4 regions of the Alsobacter sp. genome follow, and region 4 is predicted to be linked to each of the others. Evidence: predicted binding sites of a transcription regulator. Region 4 holds the regulator's gene; each other region holds the start of a gene.

Region 1 (5,651 bases), on a different contig from region 4:
GGTGATCCAGGTGGCGCAGTAGCCGAGCAGCAATCCCAGCGTGCCGCCGGTGAGAAGGACGATGCCAATCCCGATCCAGATCGTGGAGAAGACGAAAAGCCGCGAGGCTCCGAGTGCCCGCAGGACCGCGATCTCCCGCCTCCGTCCCGCCGTGGCGGCCATCACGGCGACGAGAACCGCCACCAGGACGAGCGCCTGCGTTGCGGTGGTGAGGGCCTGCATGACATCCCTGATGTCGCCCAGAGTGGCGTAGAGGGAGACGAGAACCTCCGCCGGGAAGACGCCCGTACGGTCCGGGCCACGGTTCTGGCCTCTCAAGCGGTAAGCGTCGGACACCGATGCCGCTTTCACCACGATGGCTGGAACGCCACCGGTCGTCTCGGTCCAGGGCTGGCCGATGCGTGCGTCGCCGTCGGGGTGCCCGGACGGCAGCCCGTGCAACTGCCACACGCTCTCGACGGGGACGAGGAGCGCGCCGTCGTAGGGGGTGCCGGTCCTCGGCAGTCGGCCGACCACCATGTGGCCCGCTCCCTCGTGCCTGTGGCCCTCCTCGCCCGCCCGGGGGCCGCTGTGGCCGTGGGACGGCTCGAAGGTGTCACCGAGCGCCAGCGAGATGTCCGCCCCAATCACGGCCTCGTCCGGCGTGGCGAACATCCGGCCCTGCGCCAGTGCGCGTTTTCCTCCGAGCCGGACGAACGCCTCGGTCGTCCCGATCACCGGATGGCCTTTCCACGTATCGCCGAAGGCGAGGGGCGCGTACCAGGCGATCCCGTTGCGCCGGCCGACTTCCGCGAGGATTTCCGGGGGCAGGAGGGGGAGCGCTGCTTCCTGAAGGTAGACCGTGCTCAGCACGAGCTGGGTGGGGCTGCCCGGGGCGCCGATGACGAGATCGAAAGGGTCCGCCGCCCGCGCGCTGCCCTGGCGCAAGGCACGCTCCTGAGCCAGAACCCCGACGCCGATGGCGATTGCGACCGCCACGACCAGCGTGAGCGCAAGTGCGCCGGCCCAGGACCGGCGCAAATGCGCAACGACGAGCACCAGAGGGTTCACGCGGACATCCAGGTCAGGCGTCCGAGTTCAAGGCGTGCCCGGCGCGGCAACCTCGCCAGCAGGTCGGGATCGTGCGAGGCGACGATCAGCGTGGCGTTCCGTTCGGCAGCGGCCTCGATCAGCATACGAGCGACGGTCGCTGCCGAGAGGGCGTCGAGGCTCGCGGTCGGCTCGTCGGCGATCAGGATGTCGGGTTCGCGGACGAGCGCCCGGGCCAGTGCCACACGCTGCTGCTCGCCGCGCGACAGCAACCGTGCCGGCCGGGACTGGTCCGGGATGCCCATCGCCGCCAGCAGCGAGCCGGCCTTCCCGGCCGCGCCGCGCGGCAGCCTCCACTGGTCGAACCGCAGGGGGAGGAGCACGTTCTCCAGCCCCGACAGCTCCGGGACGAGGTGGACGTCCTGGAAGACGAGGCCGACATGGCGCCTTCGCCATTGATCGCGGTTCGCCTCGGCCTGTCCGGATATCTCCCGCCCGTCCCAGACGATGGAACCGGCATCCGGGCGCGAGATGCCGCAGAGCGCATGCAGGAGGGACGTCTTGCCGGCGCCAGACGGGCCCGAAATTCCCAACGCGCCGCCGCGGGGCAAGGCAAAGCTGTCGATCGCGAGTACAGTCTGGCGGGCGGAGCCTCCGGACGGATAGGACAGGCTCAGGCCGGAGACCGTCAGTCCCTCGCGCTCAGACGATCCGGAATGCGGCATCGACCAGCCTGATCTGCGAGACGAAGCCGGTCTCCGGATCCGTCCAGGAGCCCACCTCCAGCGTCCCCGTCACTGCAATCTCGTCCGAGAACCGGGTCGGCCTCGCGGGATCACGCAGATAGATCACCACGATGTCGGTCGGCCAGTCTGCGTCCGACGAGCAGAACGGGCAGATCGACACGGGTTCTCGCGTCAGGACGAAGAACAGGCTCTCCGCCTTGAGCGGTGGTGCCATGTAGCCCTGCATCCGGACATTTTGTCCGCGGGCTGCGAGCAGCGGCGGCGCGAAGCGGAGGCCCAGCACCCCGGACCCCTCGTAGAGGTCGTCGAAACGAAGGACGTTGCCGCCCGCCAAGACCGGAGACGCCGCCCACGAGAGCGCAGCGGCGATCACGGTCCGGCGGCACGGACCGCGATCCGCCGGGGAACGCGTCCTACTTCGACCCGAGGGCGAGCGCATGGGCGATCACCTTGAAGACATCGGTGTTGTCCATGAAGCCCTTCACCATCTCCGAGCCGGGCCCGTAGGCGTTGAGGAGCGAGTCCTCGGCGCTGTGGACGTCGCTGTTGGCCGAGCGCGGCAGGTTGCCTTCGCGGAACACCGCACCCGGCTCCTTTGCATAAAGAGTGTTGGCGACATAGACGCCCTTCTCCTCGCCGGCGACCGTCGGGTTCATCGGGTTCTGGAGCTTCGGCCTGAAGGTCTCATAGTAGTCCGGGAACCCGGCCGAGAACATCGCGATCCGCTTGCTCACGTCGACCCTGCCGGGGTAGCCGTCGGCATCGGGCACGGGATAGTTCGGGTACCCCGCCTCGTTGTAGACGCCGAGCCTGTCGCGCATCGGGGTGTTCACGCCCTGGGCGCTCATGTCGTCGTTCATCACGCCGACGATGCCCACGGGGTGCGTGTGATCGGCGAGGACGAGGATGAGAGTGTCGTTGCGCTGGTCGGCAAACGCCTTGGCGACCCCGACCGCATTGTCGAGCATGATCGTGTCGTACATGGCGCGCTCCATGTCGAGGGCGTGCGTGTATTTGTCGATCAGGCCCGACTCCACCATCAGGAAGAACCCGTTCTCGCTCCGGGAGAGGACCTTCAAAGCGGCGCCGACCTCCTCGGTCAAGTCGGGCTGATCGGGGAACCGCTTCACCGACCCGCCCTTCAGGAAGCGCCGGTCCAGCACCCCGTCGAGATTGCCGAGATTGTAAAGGCCGAGGAGTTTGGTCGCGCCCGGGCCGGCATCTTTCAATTCCGCGGCCGTCGTGGCGACGGCATAGCCGGCGTCGCGGAACTTGCCGACATAGTCCTGCTCGTCGCCGCGCTTTGAACCCGGCGTGCTCTTGGGAAGGAAGTTCGCGGAACCGCCGCCCATCAGCACCTCCGGCTGGAGGGCGAAGAACTGCTGGACGATGACGTCGTACTCGGAGCGCCTGCGGGTGTGGGCGGCGACGCCGGCCGGGGTGGCGTCCTCGATCTCGGTGTTGGTGACGATCCCGAGAGCGAGTCCCTTCCGCTTGGCGATCTCGCCGACCGTCTCGACGCGGGGATCATCCTGCGTGTCCGGTGTGCGGTCGGCATAGACACCGAGCGCGTTGGTGGATGACTTGTGGCCGGTCGTGTACGCCGTCATGGAATTCGCCGAGTCGGTCATCAGCGAGTCGACGCCCGATGTGCCGACCAGGGCCGTCTGGCCGAAATCGTCGATGACGAGCCGCCCCTTGTACTTGCCCTGCGCGATCTGCCGGGACAGCACCCGTGCAGCCACCCTGTGGGCATTCGACATTCCGTCGCCGATGAAGAGGATGACGTTCTTCGCCTTCCGGGGGGAGGGCGTGTCGAAGACCCGCCAGGTCACCGATGCGGAGTTGGTGCCGTCGCCTGCCGATACCGTGACGTCGCCGGGATCTGCCAGGGTGACGCCGCGGAGCACCAGCGCCGACTGATCCTTGCCGCCCTCGCGCTCGACGAACTCGCCCGCCTGCCCGAGGACGTCGGCATAGGGCTTGCCGTTCACCGTGACGGACAGCTTCGAGCGGTCGACAACGACGGGAAACTCGACCTTGAAGTCGAACTTCGCGCCCGACAGGATGTCGGCCCTGTCGATCGGGTAGATCGTCTGTGCCGAGGCTGCGCACGGAACGGCTGCCAAAAGCACGATGGCGAGGCTCGCCCGGTAAGCGGTCGATCGCATGAGACATGTCCTCGGACAGGAGTGATCCGTGAGGTCGCCGTCAGCCGGCACCGGTGGGGACCTTGGGCGAGGAGAATGACACGGGCTTGACGCAATAGGTACGGCGTCGAGCATCCGCTTCCCCTGCAGGTTTCGTCACCTCACATTCGTTTGATGCCGAGGCGTGAGCCTCAAGAAAAAAGGGCGCCCGAAGACGCCCTTTCTCCATCCTCTACGGATGCAGTGCTCAGTACGAGTAGTACATCGAGAACTCGACCGGGTGCGGCGTCATCTCGAACTTCATGACGTCCTGCATCTTCAGCTCGATGTAGCTGTCGATGAAGTCGTCGTTGAAGACGCCGCCGGCCTTCAGGAACGTCCGGTCCTTGTCGAGGCTGGCCAGCGCTTCGCGAAGCGAGCCGCAGACCGTCGGGATCTTCTTCAGCTCGCGCGGGGGCAGGTCGTAGAGGTCCTTGTCCATCGCGGCGCCGGGATCGATCTTGTTCTGGATGCCGTCCAGGCCGGCCATCAGCATCGCGGCGAAGGCAAGATAGGGGTTCGCCATCGGGTCGGGGAAGCGCACCTCGACACGCTTCGCCTTGGGCGAGGACGTGTAGGGGATGCGGCAGGACGCGGAGCGGTTGCGGGCCGAGTAGGCCAGCAGAACCGGGGCCTCGTAGCCCGGGACGAGACGCTTGTAGGAGTTCGTCGACGGGTTGGTGAAGGCGTTCAGCGCCTTGGCGTGCTTGATGATGCCGCCGATGTAATACAGGCACTCCTGCGACAGGTCGGCGTACTTGTTGCCGGCGAAGAGGGGCTTGCCGCCCTTCCAGATCGACTGGTGCACGTGCATGCCCGAGCCGTTGTCGCCGAAGATCGGCTTCGGCATGAACGTCGCCGTCTTGCCGTAGCTCTGGGCAACGTTGTGGATGCAGTACTTGTAGATCTGCATCTGGTCGGCCATCAGCGTCAGCGTGTCGAACTTCATGCCGAGCTCGTGCTGCGCCGAGGCGACCTCGTGGTGGTGCTTCTCCACCTTGACGCCCATGGCGGCCATGGCGGCGAGCATCTCGCCGCGCATGTCCTGGGCGCTGTCCTGCGGGGGAACCGGGAAATAGCCGCCCTTGGTCGCGATACGGTGGCCGAGGTTGCCACCCTCGTACTCGGTGTCGCCATTGATCGGCAGCTCGATCGAGTCGAGCTTGAAGCCCGTGTTGTACGGGTCCGACGAGAAGCGCACGTCGTCGAACACGAAGAACTCGGCCTCGGGGCCGACGAAGATCGTGTCGCCCACGCCCGTGGACTTCAGGTAGGCCTCGGCCTTCTTGGCCATGCCGCGCGGATCGCGCGGATAGGGCTCGCCGGTGGTGGGCTCGAGAACGTCGCAGACGATCGACAGGGTCGAGGCGGCGAAGAACGGGTCCATCGTGGCCGTCTGCGGATCCGGCATGAGCGTCATGTCGGACTCGTTGATGGCCTTCCAGCCGGCGATCGACGACCCGTCGAACATCGTGCCTTCGGCGAAGATGTCCTCGTCGATCATCGACACGTCGAAGGTGACGTGCTGCCACTTGCCGCGCGGATCAGTGAAGCGGAAGTCGACATACTTGATGTCGTTGTCCTTGATCGCCTTCAGGACATCCTTGGCGTTCTTCATCAATCGTCATCCTCTGTGGAGAGTCGGGAAACTCTGGATGGAAATCTCGGGGCGGATCCGGGCGAAGGC
Region 2 (5,651 bases), 1.0 Mb from region 4:
GCGCCAAGCAGGAGGTCTACAAGATCATCAACGCGCTGGTGGAGGACGGCAGCGCCGTCCTGCTCATCTCCTCTGAGATCGAGGAGCTGATCGGACTGTCCGACCGCATTCTCACCATCAACAAGGGCGAGATCACCGGCGGCTTCGAGCGCAGCCGCTTCGACCGCGAGGCCATCATGGCCGCGGCGACGCGCAGCGGGCTCGCCCCGCAGGAGGCAGCCCGATGAGCGCCGGCAACCGCCTCGTCCTGCTGCTGCTTCAGAACGCCCCGCTGGTGCTGTTCGCGCTGGTGCTGCTGGTGTTCGGCCTGCAGTCGCCGCGCTTTCTCGACCTCGCGAACTTCCGCAACATCGTCATCCAGGCGGCGCCCATCGCCATCCTCGCCATCGGCATGACCTTCGTGCTGCTGACGGCGCATATCGACCTGTCGATCGGCGCCACCATGTACCTGACAGCCTGCCTGATGGCGCTCTACCTGCCGCAGGTGCCGTGGCCGCTCGCCATGCTGATCGTCATGGGCATCGGTGCGATCATCGGTGCGATCAACGGCTTCGTCGTGACCGTGCTCGGCGTCGCCTCCTTCATCACGACGCTGGCCACGCTCTTCATCCTGCGCGGCTTCGCCATGTACCTGTCGAACACGCGCACGCTGCCCTTCCCGGACCCCATCACCAACCTCAACCGCACCTCGTTCTTCGGCGTGCCCTCCGCCATCGCCGCCTTCGTCGTGATCTTCGCCGTGGCCTGGGTCATCCTGCACCGCACGCCCTTCGGCCGGCAGGTCTACGCCGTGGGCGAGGATGCCGAGGCGGCCAAGAAGGCGGGATTGCCGGTCAAGCGCATCACCTTCGCCTGCTTCGTTCTCTGCGCGCTGTTCGCGAGCTTCGGCGGCTTCGTTACCGTCACCCAGATCGGCGCGGTCGGCCCGAAATACGGTGACCAGATCGAGTTCGCGGCGGTGGCCGCGGCGGTGCTGGGCGGCGTCAGCCTGTTCGGAGGCCGCGGCGGCGTGGCCGGCGTGGTGTTCGGCGCCATCCTGATCAAGACGACTCAGAACGGGCTGAACATCATCAATGCCGACCCGTACATCTACCCGCTGGTGACCGCCTCCATCATCTTCGTCGCGGTCGCCGTGGATGGGCTGCGCACGCGCATCCTCGAACGCATGCAGCGGCGCATGATCCGCCCGCGCGAGGCCGGCTGAGCGCATGCGGTTCGCCGCGGGCATTGATCCCGCGGGACGGTCGGGCATGATGCGGCGTCAGCGGAGATCTTCCATGCGTCGCGCCGCCCTTCTTTCTGCCCTCGTGCTCCTGCCTGGCCTCGCCTTCGGCCAGGCCAAGCCCGTGACGGCCGACCAGCCCATTCCCGCCGGCCAGCCGCTCGTCTCGCCCTGGGCGCGGCTGCAGCCCGTCACGGCGACCTCCGGCATGGTGACGAGCCAGGAAGGGCGCGCCTCCCGGATCGGCGTTGACATCCTCAGGCGCGGCGGCAATGCCGTGGACGCGGCTGTCGCGGTCGGCTTCGCGCTCGCCGTCACCCTGCCGCGGGCCGGCAATCTCGGCGGTGGCGGCTTCATGCTGATCCACAAGGCGCAGGACAACCGCACCGTCGCCATCGACTACCGCGAGACCGCCCCCGCCGCCGCGACGAAGGAGATGTTCCTCGACGCGCAGGGCAATGCCGACGCCGCCAAGTCGACGGCCAGCGGGCTCGGGGTCGGCGTGCCCGGCACCGTGGCCGGCCTCGCGCTGGCGCTGGAACGGCACGGCTCCGGCAAGTTCACCATCGGCGACCTCGCCGCCCCCGCCGTGGCGCTGGCCCGCGACGGCATCCCGGTCGAGGAGGACCTCGCCGACAGCCTGCCGCAGGCGGAGGCCGTGCTGGCGCGCTATCCCTCGACCAAGGCGATCTTCTTCGGGGCCGACGACACGCCGCTGAAGCCCGGCAACACGCTGGTGCAGACCGACCTGTCGGAAACGCTGCTGCGCATCGCCCGCAGCGGACCGGCCGGCTTCTACGAGGGCCCCACGGCCGAACGCATCGTGGCCGCCGTGCAGTCGGCCGGCGGCGCCATGACGGTCGACGACCTCAAGGCCTACCAGGCGGTCGAGCGCGAGCCGGTGACGGGCAGCTACCGCGGCTATGCCATTGCCTCGATGCCGCCACCCTCCTCCGGCGGCACGCATGTCATCGAGATCCTCAACATCCTCGAGGGCTACGACCTGGCGAAGATGGGCGCCGGCTCGGCCGACGCGCTGCATCTCGAGGCCGAGGCGATGAAGCGCGCCTATGCCGACCGCTCGCAGTATCTGGGAGACCCCGGCTTCGTGAAGGTGCCGCTGAAGGCGCTGATCTCGAAGGACTACGCCGCCGCGATCCGGGCCGGCATCACACTGGACCAGGCGACGCCGGCCGCGCAGATCAAGCCGGGCAACCTCGCGCCTTTCGAAGGCGACCACACCACGCATTTCTCGGTGGTGGACGCCGACGGCAACGTCGTCTCCAACACCTACACGCTCAACCTGAATTTCGGCCTCGGCCTCGTGGCCGAGGGGACAGGCGTGCTGCTCAACAACGAGCTCGACGACTTCGCCGCCAAGCCCGGCGTGCCCAACGCCTTCGGGCTGATCGGGGGCGACGCCAACGCCCCCGGCCCGGGCAAGAGGCCGCTGTCCTCGATGTCGCCCACCATCGTCTTCAAGGAGGGCAAGCCCTTCCTGGTGACGGGCAGCCCCGGCGGCAGCCGCATCATCTCGACGGTGGTTCAGGTCATCTCCAACGTGGTGGACCACGGCATGAACGTGGCCGAGGCCGTCGCCGCGCCGCGCATGCACCACCAGTGGGCGCCGGACACGCTGCGCATCGAGCGCGGCTTCTCGGCCGACACGCTGCGCATCCTGCAGGCGCGCGGCCACACGCTCCAGCTGGGCCCCACCATGGGGTCGGCCAACAGCATCATGGTCGCGCCCGGCGGCCTCGCCGGCACCGCCGACCCGCGCGTCCGCGGCAGCCTGGCAGCCGGGTACTGACAGCGGCCCTCATCCGGCACGTGCCGAACGAACCGCGCTCAGGCCGCGTGGCGGCTGGCGTCGGCGCCGAAATGGCCGATGTAGCGTGGGTTGATGGTCTCGACGGGCAGGACGACCAGCACGTCGGTCGTGCCGAACTGGTGGTCGACGACGGCACCGTCGCCGAACCTGGCGCCCACGCGGAGGTAGCCCTTGATCAGCGGCGGCAGCGCCTGCATCGCGGCGCGGGGCTGCACCGCGCCGGCCGGCAGCCGGTCCATGCTGACGCCGCGCCCGTCCACGGGCCTGACGCGCCAGCCGTCTTCAGCCCGGGCCGAGTGGTGGAGGAAGGAGAGCGGCACGGCCAGCCGGGCAGGGTCGGTACCCTCCAGGCTGGCGCAGCCGAACATCACGTCGACGCGGTGGTGCAGGACATAGGCCCAGATGCCGTGCCAGAGCAGCTCCACCGTGCGCTTGTCGCGGTAGGGCCGCAGGACGCAGGACCGCCCGAGCTCCAGGAAGCGCCGGCCGGGGTGGGCGGCGACGAGCCGGCCGATGTCGAACTCGCTCTCGGTGTAGAAGCCGCCATGCCGCTCGGCCACCTCCTGGCGGAGCAGGCGGTAGGTGCCGACGACGCGGGGCTTGCGCCGCTTCTTCCCGTCCGGCCCGGAGGCGAAAGGCTGGAAAGACGGAGCCGCGGCCGCATGGTCGACGACCAGCAGGTGGTCGCACAGCGCGTCGAACGCGTCCATGTCGCGCCGCGTCAGCCGGCACATCATGTCGGGGATGGCCGACATCTCCTCGTAAAAGACGCTGTAGCGCAGCTTCTGGGCACGCATGACGTCCTTGCGCGTAACCGCGAGGCGCACCTCGAGGCTGCCGATCCGGCCAAGCACCGGACCCAGGCCGTTGGCCGGCCTCGGCTTGGGGGCGGGAGAAAAGCTGGGCGGGACGAGGATGCTGCGGGAGCGCTGCAGGCCGCCGATCAGGCGTGCCGCCATCGGGGAGCCGGACGCGGCAGACATGAGGCGGGAAGGCACGGAGTCCATGGATGCGCGTTTCCGCGCCGTCCGGGCGGCACGGTCCTGCCGTACCCGCTTCACCGCCCCCGGCGTCTGACATGATTCTGAGATACGCGTCTGACGGCCACATGACAATGTGACTGCGGGTTGTCACAAACGGAATTGCGTCAGGCGGACGCTGCCTTTCCCGGGCGCGCGGCACGCAAAAGGTCGCCGAGCTGCCCTGCGTCGAGGGGTTTTGCGAGCATGCCGTCGAGCCCGGCGGCCAGAGCGCGGCGGCGGTCCTCGTCCGACACGTTCGCCGTGAGAGCCAGCAGGCGCACCGGCGGGACGCCATGGTCGCGCTCCACGGCGCGGATGCGCCGCGCTGCCTCATGGCCGTCGATGCCGGGCATGCGCACGTCCATCAGCACGAGGTCGAAGCCGCGGCCCGGCTCCTCGCAGGCGGCGCGGTAGAGGTCAACCGCCTCGATGCCGTCGGCGGCGCGCGTCACGGCGGCGCCCGAGCGCTCCATCAGCTTGGTCGCCAGCAGCGCGTTGATTTCGTTGTCCTCGGCCAGCAGCACGCGGACCGGCGCGGCGCGGGACGGCTTGCGCCGGCTTCGGGCGGGAGCGAGCGGCTCGGCCTCCGGCGCGTCGAGCCGGGCTGCCAGCGAACGCTCGCGCACCGGCTTGACCAGATAGGATTCGAACCCCGCCGCGGCCGGCGACCCGAAAGAGCGTCTCTCGAAGGGCGACAGCAGGACGATGCGGCGCGACACGCCCGCCGCCCGCGCTGCGGACGCGAGGGCGCGCACGCCGGGCTCGCGCAGTGCGCCGTCGACGACAAGGATGTCGGGTACGCGCATGGCCAAAGACCGCATGCCGGCCTCGGCGGTCTCGGCCACCGTCACCGTCACGCCGCCTGCCGTGAGGCGATCGGCGAGGAAGGCCTGCTCGAAGGGCGAGGGCGACACCAGCAGGGCCGTGCAGCCCTCGATGCCGGCGGGCAGACGAACGCGCTCGGGAGCGTCGGGCACCGCTGGCAAGGCGAGGCCGAAGCGGAACACCGAGCCTCTGCCCTCGACGCTCTCTACCGTGATGTCGCCGCCCATGCCCTGCACCAGCCGGCGCGAGATGGCGAGGCCGAGCCCGGTGCCCTCGTGCCGGCGTGTCGCCGTGCCGTCGACCTGCTCGAATTCGGCGAAGATGCCGGAGAGCCTGTCGGCGGGAATGCCGGTGCCGGTGTCCGACACGGCAAAGACGAGCCGGCCCTCGTGCGACAGCACCGACACGCCGACACCGCCGGTCTCGGTGAACTTCACGGCATTCCCGGCGAGGTTGGTGAGCACCTGGCGGATGCGGCCGGCATCGCCCAACACGAAGCGCGCGACGTCCGGCGCCACGCTGGCGGCGAGCGCGATGCCCTTGTCCTGGGCGCGCGGCGCGAGGAGTTCCACGGTGCCCTCGACCAGCGCGACGAGATCGAAGGGCTCGTGCACGATTTCCAGCTTGCCGGCTTCGATCTTCGAGAAATCGAGGATCTCCGTGATCAGCGAGAGGAGCGCTTCGCCGGAGGTCCTGATGGCTGCCGCATATGTCCCCTGCTCGGGCGTGAGGCCCGTCGTCTCCAGCAGAT
Region 3 (5,651 bases), on a different contig from region 4:
AGGCCGTATTTGACGAGATCGCCCAGTCGCCTGGGGAAGGCGTAGGGATAGATGGAGGCGCGCTCGATCAGCCCGGCATTGCCGAAGCTGGTCCCCTCCCCCGCGCCCTGCCGGTCGACGATGGCGACCGACCGCCCTTTCTCCTGAAGCTTCAGCGCCGTCGCCAATCCGACAATGCCTGCCCCCAGCACAACCACGTCACGCCGCATCGAACGACTGTCCCTGAACCCGTTGTTTTATTGAAGCAGACCATAAGCTCCGCACCGGTCCCGTACCACGGCGGCAGACGCAAGGCACGTGTCCACGCGGGTCGGGTGGGCGGGCCGTCCCCGGCCCACACGCCCGCGCCATTGCGCAGCGCCCGCCCGGGTGGTACGCGCGGGGAATGGCCCGCCCGATCATCATCGCACCCTCCATCCTGGCTGCCGATTTCGCCCGCCTCGGCGAGGAGGTGAAGGCGGTGGACGCCGCCGGAGCGGATTGGATCCACCTCGACGTGATGGACGGGCACTTCGTGCCCAACATCACCTTCGGTCCGGACGTCGTCAGGGCCCTGCGCCCGTGGTCCACCAAGACCTTCGACGCGCACCTGATGATCGCGCCGGCAGACCCGTTCCTCGACGCCTTCGCGAAGTCCGGGTGCGATATCATCACCGTCCATGCCGAGGCCGGACCGCACCTGCACAGGTCGCTCCAGGCCATCCGCGCACTTGGAAAGAAGGCGGGCGTCGTCATCAACCCGGCAACACCCGAGGACGTGCTGGGCTACGTCCTCGATAGCGTCGATCTCATCCTGCTGATGACCGTGAATCCCGGCTTCGGCGGCCAGGCCTTCATCCCGGAGGTGGTCGGCAAGGTGCGCCGCGTCGCGGACATGGTCGGCGAGCGTTCGATCGACATCGAGATCGACGGGGGCATCACGCCGCAGACCGCGCCTCTCGTCGTCGAGGCGGGTGCCAATGTGCTCGTGGCCGGGTCTGCCGTCTTCAAGGGCGGCCCGGGCACCTATGCGGAAGCGATCACCGCCATCCGCAGCGCCGCCGAGGCGGCGCAACGCTGACCTCGAAAGGACGAGCATGATCCCGCGCTACAGCCGGCCGGAAATGGTGGCCATCTGGTCGCCGGAAACCCGCTTTCGCATCTGGTTCGAGATCGAGGCGCATGCTTGCGACGCGCTGGCCGAACTGGGCGTGATCCCGAAGGAAGCGGCGCGGACGATCTGGGAAAAGGGCGGCGCCGCCACCTTCGACGTCGAGCGCATCGATGCGATCGAGCGGGAGGTGAAGCACGACGTCATCGCCTTCCTGACGCACCTCGCCGAGTTCGTGGGTCCCGACGCGCGCTTCATTCACCAGGGCATGACGTCTTCCGACGTTCTGGACACATGCCTCGCGGTTCAGCTGGCCCGCGCCACCGACCTGCTCATCGCCGACACGGACGCATTGCTCGCAGCGCTGAAGCGCCGGGCGCTCGAGCATAAGCACACGCCCACCATCGGCCGCTCGCATGGCATCCATGCCGAGCCCACCACTTTCGGCGTGAAGCTGGCGCAGGCCTATGCCGAGTTCGACAGGGCGCGGGCGCGCCTCGTGGCAGCGCGAGCGGAGGTGGCAACCTGCGCCATCTCCGGCGCCGTCGGCTCCTTCGCCAACATCGACCCGCGGGTCGAGGAGCATGTGGCAAAAGCCATGGGCCTGACCCCCGAACCGGTATCCACGCAGGTGATCCCGCGCGACCGGCACGCCATGTACTTTGCGACGCTGGGCGTGGTCGCCTCCTCCATCGAGCGTCTTGCGACAGAGATCCGGCACCTGCAGCGCACCGAGGTGCTCGAGGCTGAGGAGTACTTCTCCGAGGGCCAGAAGGGCTCCTCGGCCATGCCGCACAAGCGCAATCCCGTGCTCACCGAGAACCTCACGGGCCTCGCCCGCATGGTGCGCGCCTACGCATTGCCGGCCATGGAGAACGTGGCGCTCTGGCACGAGCGCGACATCTCCCACTCCTCCGTGGAGCGCATGATCGGCCCGGATGCGACCGTGACGCTCGATTTCGCCCTGGCTCGGCTGACCGGCGTGGTCGACAGGCTGCTGATCTACCCTGAAAACATGCGCAGGAATCTGGACCGGCTCGGCGGTCTCGTGCATTCGCAGCGCGTGCTGCTGGCGCTGACGCAGAAGGGTGTCTCCCGGGAGGATGCATATCGCCTCGTCCAGCGCAACGCGATGCCCGTCTGGCGCGGCGAGGGCGACTTCCTCACGCTGTTGAAGGCCGATCCCGACGTCTCCCGGGTGCTGAGCGACGCCGAGCTCGAGGAGAAATTCGACCTCGGCTACCACACGAAGCACGCCGACACGATCTTCCGGCGGGTGTTCGGAGACAGCTGAGCCGGCTCACGCGCGAATCCCCTGATCCGCCTCGTCCGGCCGGCTCACGCGCGCGCCTCTCGCGCCCAACTGACGGCGCGGACTGCTCCAAGCCGCGTTTCGGCCGATGTCATGCAGTTGTCATGCGAGCGTCATAACGAGAGGACGACGGACGGCCATCCTGCGGGAGCTGTCCCGGCGAATGCCGCGCAAACGCGGCACCGCAACGTCAAAGGGAGACGTTCCGTGAACATGAAAGCAATTCTTGCGGCTGCGAGCCTCGTAGCGGGGCTGTCGGCTGCCCCGGCCCTGGCGGCCGATATCACCGGCGCTGGCGCCACATTCCCCTACCCGATCTATGCGAAGTGGGCTGATGCCTACAAGAAGGACACCAATGTCGGCCTGAACTACCAGGCCATCGGATCGGGCGGCGGCATCAAGCAGATCGTCGCGCGCACCGTGACCTTCGGCGCCACCGACGCCCCGATGAAGGCCGAGGACCTCGAGAAGAACGCCCTCATCCAGTTCCCGGCCGTCATGGGCGGCATCGTCCCCGTCATCAACGTCGATGGAGTGGGCCCGGGCGAACTGACGCTCGACGGCCCCACCCTGGCCCAGATCTATCTCGGCAAGGTCGCGACCTGGAACGATCCGGCGATCGCCAAGCTGAATTCCGGCATCAAGCTGCCCGACCAGAAGATCACGGTCGTGCGCCGCGCCGACGGCTCGGGCACCACGTTCAACTTCACCGACTACCTGTCGAAGGTGAGCCCGGACTGGAAGGGCAGCGTCGGGTCCGCGACGGCCGTCGAGTGGCCGGTCGGCGTCGGCGCCAAGGGCAATGACGGTGTCGCCAACAACGTCATGCAGACGAAGGGCGCTATCGGCTACGTCGAGTACGCCTACGCCAAGCAGAACAAGCTTTCGCACACGAAGATGGTCAATGCGGCCGGCAAGGTCGTTGGCCCCGAGCTCGCGTCCTTCTCGGCCGCGGCCGAAGGCGCCGACTGGAAGGGAACGCCCGGCTACGGCGTGATCCTGTCGAACCAGAAGGGCGACAAGAGCTGGCCGATGACGGCAGCCACCTTCATCCTCGTGCCGAAGCAGCCCCAGGACGCCGCGGCCGCGGCCGACGCCCTGAAGTTCTTCGACTGGGCCTACCGCAACGGCGGCAAGATGGCCGAGGAGCTGGACTACATCCCGCTGCCGAAGTCGCTTATCTCGCTGATCGAGAAGACCTGGAGCGAAGTGAAGGGCGCCGACGGCAAGCCCGTCTTCACCCCCGCCAGCTGATCAAGCCAAACCGGGGCGGTGCGCCGAGGCGCGCACCGCCCCGCTCTTCTCACCCGGCGGGCGCGATGGCGCCGGGCACAGGTTTCACCAGGAGTCCTCGATGGTCGACATGGCCCTGCAAGAGGGGGCGCGGAAAGCGCGGCCCATCCTCGACCGCGCCCAGGCTTTGGCCCGCTTCAAGCTGTCGGATAGCACTTTCGCCTGGCTGACCTGGGGTAGTGCGGTCGCCGTGCTGGTGATCATGGGCGGCATCATCGGGTCGCTGATCGTCAGCTCGATCCCGACGTTCAGCCAGCTCGGCCTGAGCTTCCTGACCTCGTCGTCCTGGAATCCGCCGCTCGACAAGTTCGGTGCCGCCCCGTCGATCTACGGCACGCTGGTCACGTCGGCGATCGCCATGGTGATCGCCGTGCCGATCGGCATCGGCATCGCCATCTTCCTGACCGAGCTCTGCCCGCTGTCGTTGCGCCGGCCGATCGGCATCGCGGTGGAACTGCTCGCCGGCATCCCCTCGATCATCTACGGGATGTGGGGCTTCTTCGTCCTGAACCCCTTCCTGCAGACCGTGCTGGGCACCGGGTTGAGCCTGTTCACGGCCGGCCTCGTGCTGGCCATCATGGTGCTGCCCTTCATCACGTCCATCTCGCGCGATGTCTTCGAGACGGTGCCGCCGATGCTGAAGGAATCAGCCTACGGCCTTGGCTGCACCCGGTGGGAGGTCGTGAAGAACGTCGTCATCCCGTTCACGCGGGTCGGTGTCATCGGCGGCGTCATGCTGGCCCTCGGCCGGGCGCTCGGCGAGACCATGGCGGTGACCTTCGTGGTCGGCAACGCCAACCGCATCTCGCCCTCGCTGCTGGATCCCGGCACGACCATCTCGGCGACCATCGCCAACCAGTTCGCGGAAGCCGAACCGGGTCTCTACACATCCTCGCTCATGACACTCGGACTGTTGCTCTTCATCGTCACCTTCGTGGTGCTTGCGGCGGCGCGGCTCATGCTCATGCAGCTCGAGCGCAAGGGAGGCCGCTGATGCGCGACCTGAACCGCTACAGGAGCCGCGCCACGCGCAGCAACGTATGGATGGTGCTGTCGACCGCGGCCACCGTCGTCGGACTCGGCATGCTCGTCCTCATCCTCGGCGGATTGATCTGGCGGGGCATCGGAAGCCTCTCGCCCGCCGTCTTCCTCGAGAACACGCCCCCGCCCGGCAGCGCCGGCGGACTGCTCAACGCCATCGTCGGCTCGCTGCTGATGACCGTGCTGGGCGTCATCATCGGCGCGCCTCTCGGCATGCTCGCCGGCACATATCTCGCCGAGTACGGCAAGAGCTCGCGCTTCGCGATGCTGGTGCGCTTCGTCAACGACATCCTGCTGAGCGCACCCTCCATCGTCATCGGCCTGTTCATTTACAACGTCGCCGTGGCGCCGGTCGGCCGCTTCTCCGGCTTCGCCGGCGGACTGGCCCTCGCGGTCATCGTGATCCCGGTCGTGCTGCGCACGACGGAGGACATGCTCGTCCTCGTGCCCACGCAGCTGCGTGAAGCAGCGGCCGCCCTCGGCATGCCCCGCTCGCTCGTCATCCGGCAGGTGGTCTACTCATCCGCCCGTGCGGGCCTCGTGACCGGCGTTCTCCTCGCCGTCGCACGCATCAGCGGGGAGACAGCGCCGCTGCTGTTCACCGCGCTCAACAACCAGTTCTTCTCGTGGGACATGAGCCGGCCCATCGCCAACCTGCCCTACGTGATCTTCCAGTTCGCCAGCAGCCCCTACAAGGAGTCGCAGAGCCTCGCCTGGGCCGGTGCCATCATCATCACGATGACGGTGCTGATCCTCAGCGTGACCGCGCGCTCTCTGTCCGGGACGAGGAAGTGACATGACCGCGCACGTCAATCTCCCGGAAAAAGTCACCGTCAGGAACCTGAAGTTCTTCTACGGCGAGAACCTTGCCCTGAAGACGATCAACCTGCCGCTCTACGACAGGAAGGTCACCGC
Region 4 (5,651 bases):
TCCGCGCCATGTTCGCCGCGGCGGGATCCTCGCCGCGCGAACGTGCACTGGTGGCCGAACATCTCGTCGAGGCCAATCTGCGCGGCCACGACTCCCACGGCGTCGGCATGATCCCGGCCTATGTGGAAAACCTGGGTGCGGACGAACTGAAGCTCAACGCCGAGGTCGCGGTCGTGAAGGACGGCGGCGGCTTCCTCGTCTGCGACGCCGGGCTCGGCTTCGGCCAGGTGATGGCGCACGACGCCATGGCTCTCGCCATCGCCCGGGCAAAGCAGACCGGCTCGTGCATCCTGACCCTGCGTGACAGCCACCATGTCGGGCGCATCGGGCACTGGGCCGAGCAATGCGCGGCAGCAGGCCTCGTGTCGCTCCACTTCGTCAACGTGGTCGCCGACCCGCTCGTGGCGCCCTATGGCGGCAGGGCCGGGCGGCTGGTGACCAACCCGGTCAGCATCGGCTTTCCCCGCCCGGGCCACCCGCCCATCATCGTCGACTTCGCGACGAGCAAGCTGGCCGCCGGGAAGGTCCGCGTCGCCATGAACAAGGGCATCGAGTTGCCCGACGGTGTGCTGATCGACGGCTCGGGCGAGCCCACCAACGATCCCGCCGCCCTGTTCCTGGAGCCGCGGGGAGCCCTCCTGCCGTTCGGCGACCACAAGGGCTGGGGCCTCGCGCTCGCCTGCGAACTCCTGGGCGGCGCGCTGTCCGGCGGGCACGTGATGCAGGGACCGCGGACACGCAAGGCGATCATCAACAGCATGTTTTCGGTCGTGGTCGATCCGGAAGGACTCGGCACGGCGCCTGCGTTCTTCGCCTCCATGGAGGCCTTCCTCGCCTGGGCGCGGCAGCCGGCGGACGGAGCAGAACCGACGGTCCTCATCGCCGGCGAACCCGAGCTGGCGCATCGTGCCGAGCGGGTGCGGACGGGTGTCCCGATCGACCCTGCGACATGGGAACAGCTCCTCGTTTCCGCCGACGCGACGGGCCTCGGCAGGGCCGAGTTCGCCCGCATCGCCGACGACCAGGAGGCCGGCCGGGGCGAGAATGGCGACGAGGTCGCGGCGCGCGGGGCTTGATGCGCGCAACGCGCAAAGCGATATAGGCCCCATCGAAGGAGCCGGCGGCCACGCGACAACCCCGTCGCGCAGGCGCTCCGGGACCGCCCCGCCGCCCATCGGCTCGAACCGGACGAGGCATGTCAGACACGCCAGAGACGCAGGTGTTGGCGGACGATGACCGCGAGCCCATCCTTCCGCCGGAGCGGCCGCGCCGCTTCGCCTGGGTGGGCACGGCGATCAGCTTGCTGCTGTTCGCCGCCTCCATGGCCGTGCTGTACAAGATCCTGTCCACCGTCAACCTGGAGGACGTGAAGGAAGCCTTCCGCAACGCCACGCGCGACCAGCTCGCGATCGCCGGAGGGCTCACCGCGGCCAGCTACCTGCTGCTGACGTTCTACGACGTGCTGGCCCTGCGTCAGCTCAAGCTGAAGGTGCCATACCGAAAGACGGCTCTCGCGTCTTTTACGAGCTACGCCATATCCTTCACGCTCGGCTTCCCGCTCGTGACGGCAGGCTCGGTTCGATACTGGATCTACTCACCGCTCGGCGTGTCGGCCGGCAAGGTGGCCAGCATCACCTTCATTGCCGGCGTCACCTTCCTGCTCGGCATGGGAACGATCGTCGGGCTCGGCCTCATTTTCCGGGCCGACGCGCTCGCGGACCTCAACCACCTGCCGGTCGAGACCAACCAGCTGATCGGAGCCGCCGCGCTCGGTGCCATCATCGTCTACCTCGTCTGGGTCGGGGCGAGGCGCCGCGCCGTCCGCGTGCAGCGCTGGCGGCTCGAGCTGCCAAGCTTCCGGGTCTCGGTCGGGCAGATCCTGCTGGGCATGGGAGACGTGTGCTGTGCAGCCGGCGTGCTCTACGTGCTCTTGCCTCAGGGCTATGGCGTGGAGTTCGCCACCTTCGCCGCCGTCTACGCGTTCGCCTGCCTTCTCGGCATCGTCAGCCACGCGCCGGGCGGGCTCGGCGTCTTCGAGGCGACCATGCTGCTCGCCTTCTGGCGGCTGCCCTATGAGGGGCTGATCGGGGCGCTGCTGCTTTTCCGCATCTGCTATTATCTCGTGCCGTTCGTGTCGGCTCTTCTGCTGCTGGGCGTCTACGAGATCTTCACCCGGCTCGCCGCCTACAGGACGCAAAAGGACGACGCGGCAGCACAGGACTGACATGTGCGCGTGAGAATCGTGTCTCATGCAGTCGCCGGACTGCAGAGGATTCGGGACATGGCCGCCCTTGAGGGCTTTGATGCGGGCGGGATCGTGGCGGCCACCCTGGGCGCCATCGCCGATCCCGTCATCCTGACGGACGGCCGCGGCACCGTGCTCCTGTTCAACCCGGCCGCCGCCGAAGCCTGGCCATCCCTGTCCACGGGCTGGCCGCTGTCCTTCTCGCTGCGAGCGCCGGACATCGTCTCGGCCGTCGAGCGGGTGCTGGCGGGGGAAGCCGCCGTCACCGGCGAGTATTCCGAGCGCGTGCCCGTGGAGCGGGTCTACGCCATGCGCGTCACCGCCATCACGCAGCAGACGCTGATCCAGCGCAACCGGCCGGCGGCGATGATCGTGCTGCGGGACGTGACCCCCGAGCGCCGGCTCGAGGCGATGCGGGTCGACTTCGTCGCCAATGCCAGCCACGAGCTGCGCACGCCCCTGGCCTCGGTGCTGGGCTTCATTGAGACCCTGCAGGGCCCGGCACGCAACGATCCCGCAGCGCGCGACCGGTTCCTCGGCATCATGCGGGTGCAGGCCCAGCGGATGGCGCGCCTCATCGACGACCTGCTCTCCCTTTCGCGCATCGAGATGATCGAGCACCGGCACCCCTCCACGGCGGTCGACCTGTCGGGCGTGGTGCGGCAAATGATCGACACGGTCCGCCCGCTGGCCGAGGAGCGCGGCGTCGTCGTCCACCCCGATCTGCCGCAAGGGCGGGTGATCGTGGCGGGTGACCGCGACGAGTTGCTGCGCGTCTGCGACAACCTGATCGAGAACGCGATCAAGTACGGCCAGAGCGGAGGCAGGGTCGACATCACGCTGGGCACGACGGGCGAACAACAGGCCTGCCTGGCTCAGCTGGCCGTGCGCGATTATGGGCCCGGCATCGCGCCGGAACATCTCCCCCGCCTCACCGAGCGCTTCTACCGCGTCGACACGGCCGACAGCCGCGAAAAGGGCGGCACCGGGCTTGGCCTGGCCATCGTCAAGCATATCGTCAACCGCCACCGCGGGCGCCTGACGATCGAGAGCCGGCCGGGCGAAGGCGCCACATTCCGTGTCACGCTGCCTCTGGTGACACAAGCACAGGAAGCAAACCCCTGAGCTGCAACGCCTAAACACGTCAACAGAACGTCACGCGCCGGTCATAGAAGAAGGTCCGTCAGAAGCCAGCGGAGTGACAGATGGCAACCGCGCCGCAGATCCTCATCGTCGAGGACGAAGAGCCCTTGACCATGCTTCTGCGCTACAACCTCGAGGCGGAGGGGTACGGCGTCGAATGCGTCGCACGCGGCGACGACGCCGAGGTGTCGCTGCGTGAGCGCAACTTCGACCTCGTCCTGCTCGACTGGATGCTCCCCGGCCTCTCCGGGATCGAGCTCTGCCGCCGCCTGCGGCAGCGCCCCGACACGCAGCGCCTCCCGGTCATCATGCTCACCGCCCGTGGCGAGGAGAGCGAACGCGTGCGGGGACTGGCCACCGGCGCCGACGACTACGTGGTGAAGCCCTTCTCGGTCCCCGAGCTGGTCGCCCGCGTGCGCGCCCTGCTGCGCCGGTCATCGCCCGGGCGCGTCGCCAGCCTGCTCGAGGCCGGCGACATCGTGCTCGACCGCGAGACCAAGCGCGTGCGCCGGTCCGGCCGCGAGCTCCACCTCGGCCCGACCGAGTTCCGCATGCTCGAGTTCCTGATGGAGAAGCCCGGCCGCGTCTACAGCCGGGCCCAGCTGCTCGACGGCGTCTGGGGCATCGACGCGGAAATCGACGAACGCACCGTCGACGTGCATGTCGGGCGCCTTCGCAAGGCCATCAACCGGCCCCGCGAGAAGGACCCGATCCGCACCGTGCGAGGGTCCGGTTATTCCTTCGACGAGACGTTCGGAAGGCGCTAAAGCCGGACCGCGCGTCTCCAGACACGCTTTGCGGCTGACGCTTGGGAAAAGAGCGGGTCTGAAGACCCGCGCTCCAAGGCTCACCGACGGCTCGGACCGCGCGTCTTCAGACGCGCTTTGCGCTGGCGCTTGGGAAAGAGCGGGTCTGGAGACCCGCGCTCCGAGGCTCACCGACGGCGCGGACCGCGCGTCTTCAGACGCGCTTTGCGGCTGGCGCTTGGGAGAAGAGCGGGTCTGAAGACCCGCCCTCCCAGGCTCACCGACGGCTCGGACCGCGCGTCTTCAGACGCGCTTTGCGCTGGCGCTTGGGAAAAGAGCGGGTCTGGAGACCCGCGCTCCGCGGCGCGCCGACGGCTCGGACCGCGCGGCTTCAGACGCGCGTTGCGGCTGGCGCTTGGGAAAAGAGCGGGCCTGGAGACCCGCGCCGCTGTCTGGCGTCAGCCGTGCGCGACGCGGACTGGCGGCATACCCTGGGCCTTGCGGTCGCGGCGGCGCTCCAGGGAGGGCTGGTAGGCGATCTGGGAGTGGTAGGGGCAGTAGGGCGTGCCGGGCGGTGACTTGGCGCCGCAGAACCGGAACTCCTCCGACGTGGGATCGCCATGCGGCCAGCGGCACATGGACTCGCGCAGCTCCATAATGGTGACGCGCTCGGAGATCGGGATCACCACGTCCGGCGAGGGAGCCGGCGCGATCTCGATGACCGGGGCGGGCATGGCCGGGGCGATAGGCTTGGGGCTCAGCGCCAGGTTCCCCCGCACGGGTGGCGAGTGCATCATCGGGTGGCTCGGAGCACGCGTCGCCTTGCGCGGACGGGCCGCCTGCGGAGCCGGCGCCTTGGTGCGACCGGACAGGCCCAGACGGTGAACCTTGCCGATGACGGCGTTGCGCGTCACGCCTCCCGCAAGTTCGCCAGCGATCTGGCTTGCGCTGAGACCCTGGTTCCAGAGCTTCTTGAGCAGTTCGACACGCTCGTCGGTCCAGGACATAGGCCTCATTCCCCGATTATTCTCAGTGCCTCGTACGTCGAATCCGGAAGTCCTCGCCGCCCCGGTATTCACGGGGCACGTGGAACACTTCACTCGACCTGTGGCTTGCCGCACCAGATGTCGTATTCGACAGGGGCGAACCTACGATATGGCGCGACTCCGGTGCAAGAGTCGGGCGACTCCTGATGGTGTTTTCCCCAGCGAACGTGGCGGGAAAGACTCACTTTCGAGGCACGCCAAAGGGTTGTAGCGGGCAAGCCCTTCATCCGATTCAGGAAATCGGAAACGAGCTCGCCAGCGACCTGATCGGCCCCCTCAGAAAGCCTCTTCCCAGCTGCGGCTGAGCCGCACGGCGGCGTTGATCAGGCCAACCAGCGAATAGGTCTGCGGGAAGTTGCCCCACAGCTCGCCGGTGCTGAGGTCGGCATCCTCGGAGAACAGGCCGAAGCTGTTGCGCTTGTGCAGGATGCGCTCGAACAGCTCGATCGCCTCGTCACGTCTTCCGATGGC

The links. The regulator PhoB, encoded in region 4, activates phosphate uptake and scavenging genes when phosphate is short. The targets are predictions, from matches to a motif close to TGTCATNNANCTGTCAT.
Region 1: a site for PhoB is predicted at 4,022-4,038, ahead of AC5JCN_RS26710 (alkaline phosphatase). Genes of this name have one in related genera too.
Region 2: a site for PhoB is predicted at 4,151-4,167, ahead of olsB (l-ornithine N(alpha)-acyltransferase). Genes of this name have one in related genera too.
Region 3: a site for PhoB is predicted at 2,492-2,508, ahead of pstS (phosphate ABC transporter substrate-binding protein PstS). Genes of this name have one in related genera too.

Annotation. Positions count from the first base shown of each region.
Region 1 covers NZ_JCACDK010000022.1:65,061-70,711, forward strand. The annotation lists gene AC5JCN_RS26695 (FtsX-like permease family protein) at 1-1,050, opposite strand, end outside; gene AC5JCN_RS26700 (ABC transporter ATP-binding protein) at 1,047-1,754, opposite strand; gene AC5JCN_RS26705 (hypothetical protein) at 1,732-2,214, opposite strand; gene AC5JCN_RS26710 (alkaline phosphatase) at 2,189-3,946, opposite strand; gene glnA (type I glutamate--ammonia ligase) at 4,173-5,582, opposite strand.
Region 2 covers NZ_JCACDK010000018.1:524,528-530,178, reverse strand. The annotation lists gene AC5JCN_RS17390 (sugar ABC transporter ATP-binding protein) at 1-227, shown strand, start outside; gene AC5JCN_RS17385 (ABC transporter permease) at 224-1,204, shown strand; gene ggt (gamma-glutamyltransferase) at 1,278-3,032, shown strand; gene olsB (l-ornithine N(alpha)-acyltransferase) at 3,071-4,060, opposite strand; gene AC5JCN_RS17370 (ATP-binding protein) at 4,201-5,651, opposite strand, start outside.
Region 3 covers NZ_JCACDK010000011.1:83,506-89,156, forward strand. The annotation lists gene AC5JCN_RS07830 (NAD(P)/FAD-dependent oxidoreductase) at 1-209, opposite strand, end outside; gene rpe (ribulose-phosphate 3-epimerase) at 386-1,060, shown strand; gene purB (adenylosuccinate lyase) at 1,077-2,384, shown strand; gene pstS (phosphate ABC transporter substrate-binding protein PstS) at 2,616-3,656, shown strand; gene pstC (phosphate ABC transporter permease subunit PstC) at 3,757-4,689, shown strand; gene pstA (phosphate ABC transporter permease PstA) at 4,689-5,531, shown strand; gene pstB (phosphate ABC transporter ATP-binding protein PstB) at 5,533-5,651, shown strand, end outside.
Region 4 covers NZ_JCACDK010000018.1:1,545,382-1,551,032, reverse strand. The annotation lists gene AC5JCN_RS22205 (malate/lactate/ureidoglycolate dehydrogenase) at 1-1,076, shown strand, start outside; gene AC5JCN_RS22200 (lysylphosphatidylglycerol synthase domain-containing protein) at 1,196-2,224, shown strand; gene AC5JCN_RS22195 (ATP-binding protein) at 2,282-3,370, shown strand; gene phoB (phosphate regulon transcriptional regulator PhoB) at 3,451-4,155, shown strand; gene AC5JCN_RS22185 (GcrA family cell cycle regulator) at 4,593-5,141, opposite strand; gene AC5JCN_RS22180 (glycoside hydrolase family 15 protein) at 5,457-5,651, opposite strand, start outside.